Regions from separate parts of the Oxalicibacterium sp. genome, predicted to be linked through region 4. Evidence: predicted binding sites of a transcription regulator. Region 4 holds the regulator's gene; each other region holds the start of a gene.
The links. The regulator sigma-54, encoded in region 4, starts transcription at its own class of promoters, with help from an activator protein. The targets are predictions, from matches to a motif close to TGGCANGNAANCTGCTTT.
Positions count from the first base shown of each region.

Region 1 (3,850 bases), on a different contig from region 4:
ATCCAGGCCAACGATCTGGTCGGCCGCAAGACGGTGCGCGACGGCGGTGCGGTAGCGAAGGCAATCGTTGCCGACGTGATGCGTACGGCAAACGAATTGCTGGAAGCATCATCGGAGGACGGCGCGGAAGATTTCGCTGCGATCCATGCGCAGTTGACTGCGGCGGCGCAGGCGCTGGAAGACGTCGTGGACTATGCCGTTGCCAATGTGCAATCCGACATCAAGGGCGTATTCGCCGGCAGCGTGCCGTATCTGAAACTGGCGGGCATTGTGCTCGGCGGCTGGCAGATGGCGCGTGCTGCGTTGATCGCGCGGCAGAAATTGAAACAGGGCGACGGCGACGCAACCTTTTACCGCACCAAGCTGGCGACCGCGCGTTTCTTTGCCGATCATTTCTTGTCGCAGGCGGCCGGTTATAGCAGCGCGATTGTCAGCGGCAATGCGGGGATGCTGGCGTTGGAAGAAGATCAGTTCTGACGACTTTCAACGCAGCCGGCCGATATAGCCGCGATCGACATCGTCATCGGTGTCGGAAGAAGGCTTGGCCGACTGTTGCGGTTGGGGCGCGGGCGGCGTCTCCGCTAGTCGCGACAATAGCGGTTGCCGCGGTGCCTGCTGCGTGAATAAACCTTCACCGCCGAAGAAGATGTCCTGCAGCTTGGCGCTCAGTTCACGCAAGCCCGCATTGTCCGAACCGGCGGTCATTTCCAGCACGTGGCGGCAGTAGTCGGGATCGATGCGCATGTACTCGATGTCGGTCACGCGACCGGTGTGGCGGCGCAGCGTGACGTGCAGCCGCCCCATCAATGCGAAGGCGTGATTCTCCTGTTCGGCACGTGTGTGGTGTTCGTCGCTCATAGTACGTGCTCACCATGCTGTTCCAGATCGAGGCCGTCGCGCTCGGCTTCTTCCGTCACGCGCAGGCCGACTAGGGCCTTGACGATACCGAGGATGATGGCGGTCATCACGGTGGAGAAGGCAATCGTCATGACGACACCGAATGCCTGATTGCCGAACGAACTTTCTACGCCGCCGATTTCCTTTGCCGCGAACACCCCGGTCAGCAGCGCGCCGACTATGCCGCCGATCGCATGCACACCAAACACGTCCAGCGAATCGTCGTAGCCGAGCATGGATTTGAGTGACGTCGCGCCCCAGTAGCAGGCGATGCCGGCCGCTGCGCCGATCGCCAGCGCGCCGTTGATGCCGACAAAGCCGGAGGCTGGCGTGATCGCGACCAGGCCCGATACCGCGCCGGACACCATGCCGAGCACCGAGGGTTTGCCGCGCCGCAGCCATTCGGCGAACATCCATGCCAGCGCGGCGACCGCGGTGGCCAGTTGCGTGACCAGCATCGCCATGCCGGCACGGCCGTCGGCCGCCACGGCGGAACCGGCATTGAAGCCGAACCAGCCGACCCACAGCAGGCAGGCACCGATCACGGTCAGCACCAGGTTGTGCGGTGGCATCGGCTCCTTGCCGAAGCCGGTGCGCGGGCCGATGATGACGGCGGCGATCAGGCCGGAAACGCCGGCATTGATGTGCACCACGGTGCCGCCGGCGAAATCGAGTACGCCACGTCCGGCCAGCCAGCCGCCCGGCTCCCACACCCAATGCGCGACCGGTGCGTAGACGAAGACGGACCACAGCGCCATGAAAATCAGCAGCGCCGAGAACTTCATGCGTTCGGCGAAGGCGCCAGTGATCAGCGCCGGCGTGATGATGGCGAAAGTCATCTGGAACATGACAAACACGCTTTCCGGAATCGTCGGCGCGATCTCGCTGACGGTCACCTTGCCTGCTTCTTTCATGAAGGACATGCCATCCAGCAGTACGCGGTCCAGTCCTCCAATGTAGGCCGAGCCAGGCGTGAAGGCGAGGCTGTAGCCGATCGCGACCCACAGCACGGTGACCAGGCAGGTGACGGCGAAGCTTTGTGCCATCGTCGCCAGCACGTTCTTCTTGCGCACCATGCCGGCGTAGAACAGCGCCAAGCCGGGAATTGTCATCAGCAGCACCAGTGCGGTGGAAGTCAGCATCCAGGCGGTATCGCCGGGATTAAGCCTGGCGGCATCGACCAGCATCGGCCGGGTCAGCACTTCTTCTTCCGTTGGCGGTGCGGTCGGTTCGACGGTGGCCGGCTGCGCTTCCGGATCGGCGATCGGCGGCGCGGCAAGGATGGGTGGAGCTGTAACCGGAGTGTCGGCGGAAGCCGATGCATCCGATGTATCCGATGCATTTTGGGCGAATGCGGAGGGGAGGAACAAGGCGGCGGCCAGGGCGGCCATTGCCAGCGGCGCGGCAAAGCGGTTGATCATGGAGGCTTCCTTGATGCGATGTCTTGTGTTTCACAAAAGCACTATGCGTGCCATGCGCGGAGCCGGAAGAAAGCGCGGCAGGCCGTGTCCGGAACGGTTCGATTGCACTGGACCTGCGCAGATTAGGGACGCATGCACAAAGGTGGTACAGCGGGCGTGGGCGTGCGGTGGAGCTATATGGGTTGCTGGCGAGTTAAATTTTTGGCAACTATTGGTGGTCGAAATACTACTGAAAGTAGTAAAAGCCACTGCGTGCTACTACTGAAAGTTGCAGGGGGAGGGCTGTACGGGCTATAATTTGCGGCTTTTCCCACGTTTCGACGGTTGGCCGATGTTTCACCGGTTGGTCGTTCAATTCGATGGGCGTCGTCGAACCCTGTGGTTATCCGAGGATTCGGCGGTTTTATTGATTAAAAATCCCGATATCGGAAATATTATGGTCGTCATTCGTTTAGCTCGTGGCGGCGCCAAAAAGCGCCCGTTCTACAACATCGTTGCAACCGATTCGCGCAACCGTCGCGATGGTCGTTTCATCGAGCGCATCGGCTTCTACAACCCGGTTGCATCGGGCAAGGAAGAAACCGTTCGCATCGCTCAGGATCGTCTGTCGTACTGGCAAGGTGTTGGCGCCCAACTGTCGCCGACCGTCGCACGTCTGGTCGAAGCCGGCAAAGCTGCTGCTTAATTGCAGCAATAGCTGTTCAGGCTTGTCTGATCGGGAGCAGCTTCGGGGATGAAAATTCCTGACGATCTGGTGCTGGTCGGGCACATTACCGGTGCGTACGGGCTGCAAGGCTGGGTACGTATCAGGCCGTATTCGGAAGACGCGGACGCATTGCTGCACGCACGCACGTGGTGGCTGGACAAGCCGGCCATGCGGGATGTGGAAGTCATGCAATCCCGCGTGCATACCGACGACGTGGTGGCAAAGCTGATGGGCGTCGCCGATCGCGATGCCGCCGAGGCGCTGAAAGGTGCTACCGTGCAAATCGCACGCAGCCATTTCCCGGCATTGTCGGACAACGAATTCTATTGGGTCGATCTGATCGGCCTGGAAGTCGAGAATCTGCAAGGCCGGCATCTGGGCTCCGTGCATGACATGATGGACAACGGCGCGCATCCGATTCTGCGGGTGATGCCGGCGGTCGCGACGGAAGACAAGCAGCAGGAAATGCTGATTCCGTTCGTCGACCAGTTCGTCATCACGGTCGACAAGACGGCAAAGAAGATTACGGTGGACTGGGAACTCGATTACTGAGTCCCATGACTGGATTCCGGAGCAAGGAGTAGGGCGGGATGCAATTCGATGTCGTCACGCTGTTCCCGGAAATGTTCACGGCGATCACGCAGTCGGGTATCACGCGACGCGCGTTCGAGCAGAAGAGTTGCTCCTTGTCGCTGTGGAATCCGCGCGATTTCACGACCGATAAGCATCGCACCGTCGATGACCGGCCGTATGGCGGCGGTCCCGGCATGGTGATGATGGTCAAGCCGCTGGAAGCGGCGGTAAAGGCAGCCAAGGCGAGGCAGAT
Region 1 is NZ_JBMQZD010000003.1:205,172-209,021, reverse strand. It holds gene ACO1VH_RS06105 (acyl-CoA dehydrogenase) at 1-477, shown strand, start outside; gene ACO1VH_RS06100 (hypothetical protein) at 484-858, opposite strand; gene ACO1VH_RS06095 (ammonium transporter) at 855-2,318, opposite strand; gene rpsP (30S ribosomal protein S16) at 2,755-3,003, shown strand; gene rimM (ribosome maturation factor RimM) at 3,052-3,576, shown strand; gene trmD (tRNA (guanosine(37)-N1)-methyltransferase TrmD) at 3,615-3,850, shown strand, end outside.
Region 1: the regulator sigma-54 is predicted to act here: its motif matches at 2,354-2,371, upstream of ACO1VH_RS06095 (ammonium transporter).

Region 2 (3,850 bases), on a different contig from region 4:
GCCTCGATTGAGGCGTTTTTTATTTAATGCGTGAACAAATGCGCCTGCACATCCGGATTACCTTTGCGCCACATAACGGCATCGAGCGTGTAATGATGCACATTGATGAATATCCAGAATATATACATGAACAAGTACGAACCGAATAATTCCTTCGAATAGGAAATATTGGTGTTCAACCATTCTGGAAGAAACCAGAAACCCAAATAACCTAGGCCGAAACCGATAATTGAAAACAGTGCAAACCGCAAAGCCGGTCTTGCCGATGAAGGTTGCGCTTTGTTGCGATTGATTTCGTACCGCCAGACAACGGCCATGTATTGAAGAGAGTGAAACAGCGGAATCCACAACAGCATGAATGGGTCACGCACTAGCAGCCACGCATACAGGCTGACGCTATACGCCAGCAAACCGTTCCATGCAATCGACTGGTTTGTGCCTCGCCGTTTCCATAACAGATATATGACACGCAAACTGGTCCATACACATGCGACTCCGCCTATTGTCAGCACCATCACGGACACTGGAATCACAAAATAAGGAATATCAAAATAACTTCCCTGTTTGCCTCCCGCCAGATAATTCACCAGCAACCAGGAAAACAGCCAAACTGCATAGGCGTTCTGCAACAGGCCTTTCTTCTCCTGCTCCGTATAGAAAGCTCGCTTCAAAACGGCATCGACCATCGCCATGCCATAGCCCTGCTTCACGTAATGCCAGCCCACGAGAAAGAACATCAGATTGGCAGCAATGCCCAACAGGCGCACTGCTTCCGAAACAACTGTCAGCGCAAAAAATATGATGAGAACGAGTGGAACAACAATGCCGGAAACAAAATACCGGATACGCAATGCCTTGGGATATCGCGTCAGCTTGTTGCCGAAATCGCGATAGAACATCTGATAGGAATGCGCAAAATGCGGATGATTGACGAAATTCGCGAGAAACAGCGTCATTGCGAGAGAAAATCCACGGCCCTTTTCTTGAAAAGCCAGATACAACGCAAGCAAAACGATCAACGATCCGCCGCCTAGTAACCAGAAATCCCATGCTCGTCCAAATAGATAACGACGAGGGATTTCAGTTGGCAGCACAACTGATAGCCTAGCCATTGTTTGGCTTGTATCCATATTATCTTTTGCCAAAAAATAAAAGAGACTGCCGAAGCAGTCTCTTTTATTGTGTCAACGATTACGGTGTCGTAGGAGTGGGTGCTGGAGTTGCACCGCCACCGCCATTCGTGCAGCCCGAATTACCCACATACTTCGCGTCAGCATCAGTTGCACAAGTCCATGCCCCGGTTGAAACATCGCGAGAAAGAGTAATCTTTTTCCCAGCCACCGTTGTTGGTCCACCCACGATCGTGGCTTCCATAGAACCGCCTTCCGTAGCAGTAGCGGCAGTAACGGTGATAGTGCTATTGGTATTCGAAGACTGAACACCAACACTAGCTTCAGTAGTTTCATCCGTTACCTGATCAGCGGTTTTAGGAGTTTTGCCGTCATTAACAGCTAGTTCAAATCCGATCTTACCTGGAGCAATCTCTGCAAGAGCAGCAGCAAATTTAGATTTCGCAACGTAATCCTGATAAGCCGGAATCGCCACAGCAGCCAGAATACCGATAATCGCCACAACGATCATCAGTTCGATCAGCGTAAAGCCCTGCTGGGCCTTCTTCATCATTTTCATCGATTTCATCTATCTCTCCTGTTGGAAGTAGGCAGAGGTTTCCACCCTGCGCTCCATTGAGCAATCGCTGTGCCAGCCGAAATTCATACGATTTTTCACGGATTTGTTAAAAAAACCGACAAAAATTTAACAATCCGACATCCCATAGTGCCCAATTTTGTCAGTCGCTGACCATTACCGGCATGCCCGCATGCGCGATTTAGCGCTTCCTTAACAAGGATTGGGGAACGCAATCAGCAGAGAAACACCATCTCCGCGCCCGACATTTCGATCAGGTCGCCGCTGGCGAGCATGCGGGTGCCGCTGCCGATGGACTGGCCGTTGACCAGCGCAGGCACCTTGCCTTCGACGTGCGTGAGGCTCACGCCCTGCGGTGTCTTCGTCAGCACTGCGACCTGGATGCCTGGACGGCCGACAGTGGTCATTGTCTTGACCAGCGGGATATCCTTGCCGGCGCCCACGCCCTTCAGGATGCGGATGAAGGCTGTCGACTTGCCTGCGGCAAGCACGTGCGACGGAATGGTGGTCTGGCGCAGATCGGCAGAATAGGTCTCCATCTTCACCGACACGCTATTGACCGGCATGTCTTCGCCGGCACGGTAGCGGATCGCATGCGTTGCCAGTTCGATGACATCGCCATCGTGCAGAAAGTGCTTTCGAACCGGCTGCCCGTTGAGCTGACTACCGTTGGTACTGTCGAGATCCTCGAAATACACGCCGTCGAGCGACATGACGAGCACGGCGTGCTCGCCGCTGATGCCGGGCGCGTCGATGACGATGTCGTTATAGGTACGACGTCCGATGGTGGTGCGTGCTTTCAGTAGCGGGAATACCTGCAGATCGATACCGTCTTTTGCCAGAATGATGGTGGCCATTTTTCTTTCACGTTATTCATTGCGCGGCGCATCGATGCAGCCGCTGCCCGATTCAAGCAATTTTCATGCGTGGCGCAATCCGATGCTGCTGCGCACCGCTTTCCGCATCATTCATTGCATAACATTCGCCGCATCTAGCTATATCGGTCACGATAATCACTCGCGATCGTCGGTCGCCCGAATGGGACGAATAGCGCGGAATGCCCGCATCTTGTCCAGCCAAGTATTCAACTGCGGCCAGCGGCCGCGCGCCATCGCTGTGCCGGCGGCGTCGATCCTGACGAGAATGGCGGAAATATTATCGCGTCCGCCATTGCCGTTGGCCGCCGCCACCAGGCGATCGCCAAGATGCTCGAGCGTCACATGCGGATCGGCCAGCATCGCAGCCAGTTGCGCGTCCGTCAGCATATCGGACAATCCGTCCGAACACAGTAGGTATACATCGCCGGCTTCGATCTGGTAATCGTTGGTTTCCACATCGGCCTGTGGCGCCACGCCCAGCGCACGGGTGATCAGGTTCTTGTTCGGCGCATAGCGCGCCCACTCGGGACTGACGAGTCCGGCGTCGATCTGTTCCTGCAGCAGGGAGTGGTCGCGCGTCAGCAGGCGCAGCTCGCCCTGCCGGAAGCGATAGCAGCGGGAATCGCCCAAGTGGGCAAGTACGATCCGGTCGTGGCGGAACAGCGCGGCGACCAGCGTCGTTCCCATGCCGCTGTACTGCGGCTCGTCACGCGCCGTCTCCAGTATCTGCCGATTGGCGGCAAGCACGGCATCCGTCATCCATTGCCGCAGGCGCTTGCCGGTTTCCGCGCCACCTGCCGTGCCCCTTGTTTGCGACAGCTGCCGCTCCAGTTCCGCGACGACGACCGCCGTGGCGATGCCGCTGGCGATTTCTCCCGCGTTGTAGCCGCCCATACCGTCGGCGAGCACGGCAATGCCGTGTCCAGCGCTCACGGCGACCGCATCCTCGTTGTGCGCGCGCACCAGTCCCGTATCGGTTCTGGCGGCGAACTGAAGAGCGACGTGATGCGTCATAGATGGAGGATGGGTCTGGCCTATGGTCCCGATAACCGGCGCCTGGATGACGGCGGCGACAGGCGGATTATCGCGCGATTGGCCGCCAACCGGCCATTTTTCCTTGCCTGCGGCGACGCCTTCGGTTGCTCGTCCGCAGCTTCGCCCATCACGGATGGCGGCCCTTATAATGGACAGTCATGCCGGTGCGCCCCGCGCCCGGTTCTGCCTTGATTATTTACGGAGACGATGCCGGCCGCGCCGCGTCGATA
Region 2 is NZ_JBMQZD010000003.1:29,230-33,079, forward strand. It holds gene ACO1VH_RS05265 (hypothetical protein) at 24-1,130, opposite strand; gene ACO1VH_RS05270 (pilin) at 1,192-1,698, opposite strand; gene ACO1VH_RS05275 (FHA domain-containing protein) at 1,923-2,564, opposite strand; gene ACO1VH_RS05280 (Stp1/IreP family PP2C-type Ser/Thr phosphatase) at 2,721-3,599, opposite strand.
Region 2: the regulator sigma-54 is predicted to act here: its motif matches at 1,747-1,764, upstream of ACO1VH_RS05270 (pilin).

Region 3 (3,850 bases), on a different contig from region 4:
CTACGCCTGCATTACTTCTTCAATAAGCTTCTCGACATTTGCATCCCATGAATTTTTGCTCAGAATGCGCGCACCCGGTTTCGCTGACAATTCCCGACGGCGACAACCGTCCGCGCTACGTATGCGGCAATTGCGGCGCCATTCATTATCAGAATCCGAAAATGGTGCTCGGCTCCATTCCCGTCTGGGATGAAGATGGCGACATGCGCATCCTGTTGTGCAAACGTGCGATCGAGCCACGCTACGGCTACTGGACGCTTCCCGCCGGCTTCATGGAAAACAATGAGACGACGACCGAAGCCGCCATGCGCGAAACCATCGAGGAAGCCGGCGCCAATATCGAATTGCACGAACTGTTCTCGCTACTCAACGTACCGCACGTGCATCAGGTACACATGTTCTATCGCGCAACCTTGCTCGACCTGAACTATGAAGCCGGTCCAGAAAGTCTCGAAGTTAAGTTATTCGCACCGGAAGATATACCGTGGGACGACATCGCCTTTCAGACCGTCGGCAACACGCTGAAATTTTTCCTGGAAGACCATGCTGCGCGCAGGAAAAGCGGCGGCTACCGCTTCCATACGATGGACATTCTGAAGCCGATGCCGCACGCCGAATCGACCGCTGCAAGCTGATTTCGGCATTGCACTCATGACGAAAAAACGGCAGCCCATCAGCTGCCGTTTTATTTGTATCACCAGTATGTTTCCCGCTCGGGTGTCGCACTGATCTTGTGGATCGACAGATCGGCGCCATCGAATTCCTGCTCCGGGTCCAGGCGAATTCCTACCGTCGCCTTCAGCACGCCATAGATCACCGCGCCTCCAATCAATGCAATCGCAATGCCCAGGGCTGTGCCGATCAATTGCGACATGAAAGAGACGCCACCCAAACCGCCCAAGGCCTTCGCCCCGAAAATTCCGGCCGCGAGACCGCCCCACGTGCCGCACAAACCATGCAGCGGCCACACACCCAGCACGTCGTCGATCTTCCATTTATTCTGCGTCAACGCGAACATCCGGACAAAGATGAAACCGCCGATCGCGCCGGTCACCAGTGCACCGAGCGGATGCATCAGATTCGAGCCGGCGCAAACCGCCACCAGACCCGCCAGTGGACCATTATGTACATAGCCTGGATCGTTCTTGCCCGCCAGAAAAGCTGCCAGCGTGCCACCAACCATGGCCATCAATGAATTGACGGCGACCAAGCCGTTCATCTGCTCCATCGTCTGCGCACTCATCACGTTGAAGCCGAACCAGCCGACCGTAAGAATCCAGGCTCCCAGCGCCAGAAAGGGAATGCTCGATGGCGGATGCGCGGCAATGGCGCCGTCCTTCGTGTAGCGGCCACGCCGTGCACCGAGAAACAGCACAGCCGGCAATGCGATCCAGCCGCCGACCGCATGCACGACGACCGAACCGGCAAAATCATGAAAGTCCTCCGAAAACGTCGCATGCAGCCATGCCTGAATGCCGAAATGCTGGTTCCATGCGATGCCTTCGAAGAATGGATAGACGAATCCGACGATCAATGCCGTTGCCAGCAATTGCGGATGAAAACGCGAGCGTTCGGCAATCCCGCCCGAGATAATCGCCGGAATCGCCGCGGCAAACGTCAGCAGGAAAAAGAATTTCACCAATTCAAATCCGTTGCGCTGCGACAGCACGTCGGCACTGCTGAAAAAGGTGGTGCCGTAGGCAACCGCGTAACCGACAAAGAAATAGGCGATCGTCGACACGGCAAAATCGACTAATATTTTGACCAGCGCGTTGACCTGGTTTTTCTTGCGTACCGTGCCCAGCTCCAGAAAGGCAAACCCGGCATGCATCGCCAGCACCATGATGGCGCCGAGCATGATGAACAAGGCATCGGTGCCGTTTTTAAGTGCATCCATGCAAAAAATCTCCCAATTAATGTGCATCTCAAACAAAATGACGCACCATAAAAGCAAAAATCGTTCCTTTTTGGGAATATTTGCAAGCACATGATTATTAATGGTTATTTTTTGATCCTCTTTCAGTTTTCGGCAGGCGCACCACAGCCGGGCAAAATAACGAGCCAATTTGGGGAGAGGGCATGATCCCTTGGCTGGAAGCCGAAGATCCTTTTCCGGACGTTTCCACGGCACTGACCGAAGCCGACGGCGCCGCAGGCCTTTTGGCCGCCGGCGCTGACCTATCACCGAAACGCCTGCTGGCGGCTTATCGGGCCGGCATCTTCCCGTGGTTTTCGGACGGCCAGCCAATCTTGTGGTGGAGCACGGATCCGCGCATGGTGTTGTTCGTCGACGAATTCAGAATTTCGGACAGTCTGCGCAAAACCTTGCGCAAGGTGCAGCAAAGCATGGCAACCGCAGGAGCATGGGAAGTACGCTTCGACCATGCATTCGAGGAAGTGATGCGCAATTGTGCGCAACCGCGGCGCGGTGAGGCGGGAACCTGGATATCCGACGACATCATCGCCGGTTACAGCGCCTTGCATCGCAGCGGGCATGCCCATTCGTCGGAGGTCTGGCTCGACGGCAAGCTGGTCGGCGGGGCCTACGGCGTGAGTATCGGTCGGATGTTTTACGGTGAATCGATGTTTGCCCGTGTCAGCGATGCATCCAAGATCGCGCTGGCCTACCTGGTTCGCTTCCTGCAAAGCCACGGTGTTTCGATGATAGACTGCCAGCAGCAAACTGCGCATCTGGCTTCACTTGGCGCACGGCCGATTTCGCGTGCCGAATTCGTTTCATTGCTGCGCCATCAAGTCGATGCACCGCAAATAGAAGACTGGAAACCAATCGCACCGCTGCCTGTCAACTGAACATAGTCCTCGCGCAAGCAACCATGACGCATCCCAAGGAATTACCGTTCTCGACGCTGCAGTTCTACGCGACTGCTCCCTATCCGTGCAGTTATCTGGATGGCAGGCAGGCGCGTTCACAGGTTGCGACTCCATCGCATCTGATCAATGCGGACGTTTATGCAGAATTGGTCAGGAACGGCTTCCGCCGCAGCGGCATCTTTACCTATCGTCCCTATTGCGACGGCTGCCAGGCATGCACGCCGGTTCGCATTCGTGTCGATGACTTCGCACCGAACCGCAGTCAGCGGCGTGCATGGGCTCGGCACAGCGACTTGCAGGCTTCGGTTACCAAGCTGCTGTATCTGCCGGAACACTACGACCTGTATCTGCGCTATCAGACGGCGCGCCATGCAGGCGGCGGCATGGATCAGGACAGCCGCGAGCAGTATGCGCAGTTTCTGCTGCAAAGCAAGGTCAATACGCGCCTGGTCGAATTCCGCGACGGGGAAGACGATACCCTGCGCATGATCAGCATCATCGACGTGCTCGGCGACGGCCTGTCGTCCGTCTACACTTTCTACGATCCGGAATTTCCCGGCGCATCCTACGGTACGTACAACATCCTGTGGCAGATCGAGCAGGCACGTCTGCTGAACATGCCTTACATCTACCTCGGCTACTGGATCGCGGAAAGCCCCAAGATGTCGTACAAGATCAACTTCCAGCCGCTGGAAGCGCTACGGCAGGGAGAATGGCAGCCTCTGCTGCCGGACTGAATCGGGTCCGTCCGCGTTAAAATGCCGACTTTACGGCAAGCCGCCCGGTAGCCGCCTTGCTCATCGCCTGATGGCGCATACATCGTGTCCGAAAAATTTTTCTATTCCCTTGCTCGCCCCTTCCTGTTTTCCATCGATCCGGAAGCAGCTCACAATCTGACCTTGCCGGCTCTGCGCCGCGCCGCATCGTGGGGCCTGACATCCTCGTTCACGCGCCCGACCGATGATCCGCGCACCGTGATGGGCATCACCTTTCCGAATCCGGTCGGACTGGCTGCGGG
Region 3 is NZ_JBMQZD010000001.1:607,150-610,999, forward strand. It holds gene ACO1VH_RS03020 (NUDIX hydrolase) at 48-635, shown strand; gene ACO1VH_RS03025 (ammonium transporter) at 695-1,897, opposite strand; gene aat (leucyl/phenylalanyl-tRNA--protein transferase) at 2,080-2,811, shown strand; gene ACO1VH_RS03035 (arginyltransferase) at 2,835-3,569, shown strand; gene ACO1VH_RS03040 (quinone-dependent dihydroorotate dehydrogenase) at 3,654-3,850, shown strand, end outside.
Region 3: the regulator sigma-54 is predicted to act here: its motif matches at 1,948-1,965, upstream of ACO1VH_RS03025 (ammonium transporter).

Region 4 (3,850 bases):
GGGGCGGTAGCGATTGCGCATGCCGCCCTCATTTCCGTGCTGTTCATTGAGACGTTTCCTCTCCCGCAGAAGATTCCTGATCTCGTCCATGTAGACCTTCTTCCTGTCGAATTGCGTCGAGAGGTGGCCACATTAACGGAAGATCGTTCAGCGAAAGAGGTGCGAGCAAAGCGCGCGGTGAAGCAGGGTGATATTTCTATATCTCCATCGATGGGTGAGCAGGCAATATTGCCCACAGTACGGTATTACGAAACCCGCGAACTGACTCAAAAGCCGCTGGTGAAGGTGGATGTGCCGACAGAATTGATGTTGAGACTCGATGGGGTAGAACCGCAGATTGTTGTCGCACATCTCTGGATCGGTGAGTACGGTGATGTCGATCGTGTCGATATAGAAAGAAACGACACGCTATCCGAAGAAGGAAAAGTGAAATTGCAGCAGGCTTTTGGCACGGCAGAATTTCATCCCGGTGAAATTGATGGCGTCCCAGTTAAAACGCATATGCGGATTTCCATCCAGCTGGATCGGCCAATTCAATTCCAAAGCGAGAAACGTGGGGCAGAATGAATAAAGGGCGCAATTCGCGCCCTTCTTCATTGACGGCCAAGCTCGGCCGAAATGTTTCTCTTACGAGGCAGCAGCCTCTGCATTGTCCGGCAATCGTTTGATGCCCTCGTGCTGGTGATCCTGCAGTTTCGTTTTGTATTTGATCACCTGACGATCCAGTTTGTCGATCAGCAGATCGATGGCGGCATACAGGTTGTCCGCGATGCTTTCCGCGTGTAGGTCTTTGCCTCGGACGCGTAGGTTAATTTCGGCTTTCTGGCGTTTTTCTTTCTCGGGAAGATTGTCTACAGTCAGGATAACTGCAATGTCGATCACATGATCGAAGTGTCGTTTGATGCGTTCCAGTTTGCCTTGTACGTATTCTCTGATGGCGGGGGTCAGTTCGAGGTGATGTCCACTGATGGTGAGATTCATACAGCGCTCCTAAGGAAATTCACTGGCGGTCCAGGCACCGTTGCCGGCTGCGCCGAACACAGTGACGTAATGCACACTACACAAACAAATCCGGAAGGATTACAACGATTTGCGCAGATTGACCGGTGGAATTTTAAGGGCTTCGCGGTATTTGGCAACGGTGCGCCGCGCTACTACGATCCCTTGTTCCGCCAGCATGTCTGCAATCTTGCTGTCAGAGAAAGGTGTTTTCGGGTCTTCTGCTCCTATCAATTGTTTGATCAGGGCCCGTATCGCGGTAGAGGATGCTTCTCCGCCTGCTTCCGTCGCAACATGGCTGCCGAAAAAGTATTTCAATTCGAACATTCCATGAGGAGTGAGCATGTACTTCTGGGTGGTAACACGAGAAATTGTGCTCTCGTGTAAACCCAGTGTATCAGCAATTTCGCGCAAAACAAGAGGGCGCATCGCGACCGCGCCGTGCGAGAAAAAATTGCGCTGACGCTCGACGATGGCCTGTGCCACACGAAGGATCGTATCGAAGCGCTGGCGCATGTTCTTGATCAGCCATTTGGCTTCCTGCAGTTGCGTGCCGAGCGAACCTTCGCCCTTGTTCTGCTTCAGGATGCTGGCGTACATCGCATTGACGCGCAGGCGCGGCATTACTTCGTGATTGAGCATGACTTGCCAGCCGTTGCGCGTACGCTTGACGATGACGTCCGGTACCACGTAATCGGAGGCATCGCTGGCGAAGACCGCGCCGGGATGCGGATTGCATTGGCGAATGACGGCCTGCGCTTCGCGCAGATCTTCATCGTCGCAATCGAGTGCCTTGCGCAATTTGTTGAAGTCGCGCTGTGCGAATAGCGTGAGATGGTTTTCGACGATGTTCAGTGCCATGCGCCGTGTGACGAACGGAATGCCTTCCATCCGGCGAATCTGCAGGGCCAGACATTCAGATGCATCGCGCGCGCCGATACCGGCCGGATCGAAGCTTTGCAGCAGGCGCAGGGCGACCGACAATTCTTCCGGCTCGATTTCAAGTTCTTCCGGCAGGCGCGCATGGATTTCTTCCAGACTTTCTTCCAGATAGCCGTTGTCGTCCAGTGCGTCGATGATCAGTTCGAGCAGAGCGCGATCGCGCGGTTCGCGTACGGTGACGGACACCTGTTCGAGTAGATGCTCGCGCAGTGTGACTTCATGCGCTTCCAGTTGCGGGCGGGCGTCGTCGTCATCCGGAGATGCCGATTTCGACGTGCGGGCAACATCGTCGAAGCTCCAGTCGCTGTTGTCGGCGTTGCCGTCGGCATTGTTGCCTTCGGCATTCGGCAGATCGCCGGATTCGAAGGACGATTCAGCTTCAGTAGATGGTGCAGGCGATTCTGTCGGGGCATCGCCATCCGGCGCAGTGCCGTTGCCGGCGCTGACGGCGCCGTCCGCCAGCAGGCGCACGGCATTGTCGAGCGGATCGTCGGTGCGTTCCAGCATCGGATTGTCGGCCAGGATCTGTTCGATCTCCTGATGCAATTCCAGTGTCGACAGTTGCAGCAGGCGGATGGATTGCTGCAATTGCGGCGTCAGAGCCAGATGCTGGGAGACGCGTAGTTGCAGGGATTGCTTCATGGTGATTCTCTTCGCGCTTACATGCGGAAGTGTTCGCCGAGATAGACGCGGCGGACGGATTCGTTGGAAATGATATCGTCGGGCCGGCCGCTGGCCAGCACCGCACCTTGATTGATGATGTAGGCGCGGTCGCAGATGCCGAGCGTTTCGCGCACGTTGTGGTCGGTGATCAGCACGCCGATGCCGCGTTCCTTCAGGAAACGCACGATGCGCTGGATTTCGATGACGGCGATCGGATCGACGCCGGCGAACGGTTCGTCCAGCAGCACGAAGCGCGGATTGGTGGCGAGAGCGCGCGCGATCTCGACGCGACGGCGTTCGCCGCCGGACAGCGACATGGCCTGGTTCTCGCGCAGTTTTTCGATCTGCAGATCGGCCAGCAGCGTATCAAGCCGTTGTTCGAGTTGATCCTTGGACAGCGCCTTGCCGTTAACGCGCTGCAGTTCCAGCACGGCGCGGATATTGTCTTCGACGCTGAGCTTGCGGAAGACTGAGGCTTCCTGCGGCAGATAAGAGAGGCCGAGTTGCGCGCGTTCATGGATCGGGCGGCGCGAAATATCGGTGCCGTCCAGTTCGATCTGGCCGGCATCCGACGGCACGAGGCCGACGATCATGTAGAACGAGGTGGTCTTGCCGGCGCCGTTCGGGCCAAGCAGGCCGACCACTTCGCCGCTCTCGACTTGCAACGCGACGTCACGCACGACCTGGCGTGCGCCATAGCTTTTCTGCAATCCGTTGACGATCAGTTTGCTCGACATCTCAGTTTTCCTTCTTCTCGGCGCGCGGCTGGATCACGGCCTTGATGCGGCCGGCGCCTGGTTTGCTGTCGCCGGACGATGTGTTGTGTACGGTGAAGAATTCGGCGCGCGTGTCGTAGGAGATATATTCGCCGGCGACTTCGTCGGTGATCTTGCCGTTCTCCAGTCGACGCATCTTGGCGCGCGTGAAGAGCTTCATGACTTCGTTCTTGTCGTCGTATTCGATGCGTTCCGCCTCGCCTTCGATCCACTGATCGGGGCCGCCATCGCGCTTCTGGCGGAAGCTGGCCAGTCCGTTCGGCGGTGCATACATCGTCATGAACTGATAGCCCTCGGGATCCTGCGTGACGACCATGCGTGCCGATTTCATCAGGATCGTTCCACGCGTCAGCACCACGTTGCCGACGAAGACGTTGACCTGCTTGACGTCGTCGTACTCCATTTGATTGGCTTCGACGTTGGTCGGCTTGGTGCGATCGGCCTTTTCGGCGTGCGCACCGGTCGCAGCG
Region 4 is NZ_JBMQZD010000005.1:46,626-50,475, forward strand. It holds gene ACO1VH_RS09785 (hypothetical protein) at 1-567, shown strand, start outside; gene hpf (ribosome hibernation-promoting factor, HPF/YfiA family) at 628-981, opposite strand; gene ACO1VH_RS09795 (RNA polymerase factor sigma-54) at 1,081-2,583, opposite strand; gene lptB (LPS export ABC transporter ATP-binding protein) at 2,601-3,341, opposite strand; gene lptA (lipopolysaccharide transport periplasmic protein LptA) at 3,343-3,850, opposite strand, start outside.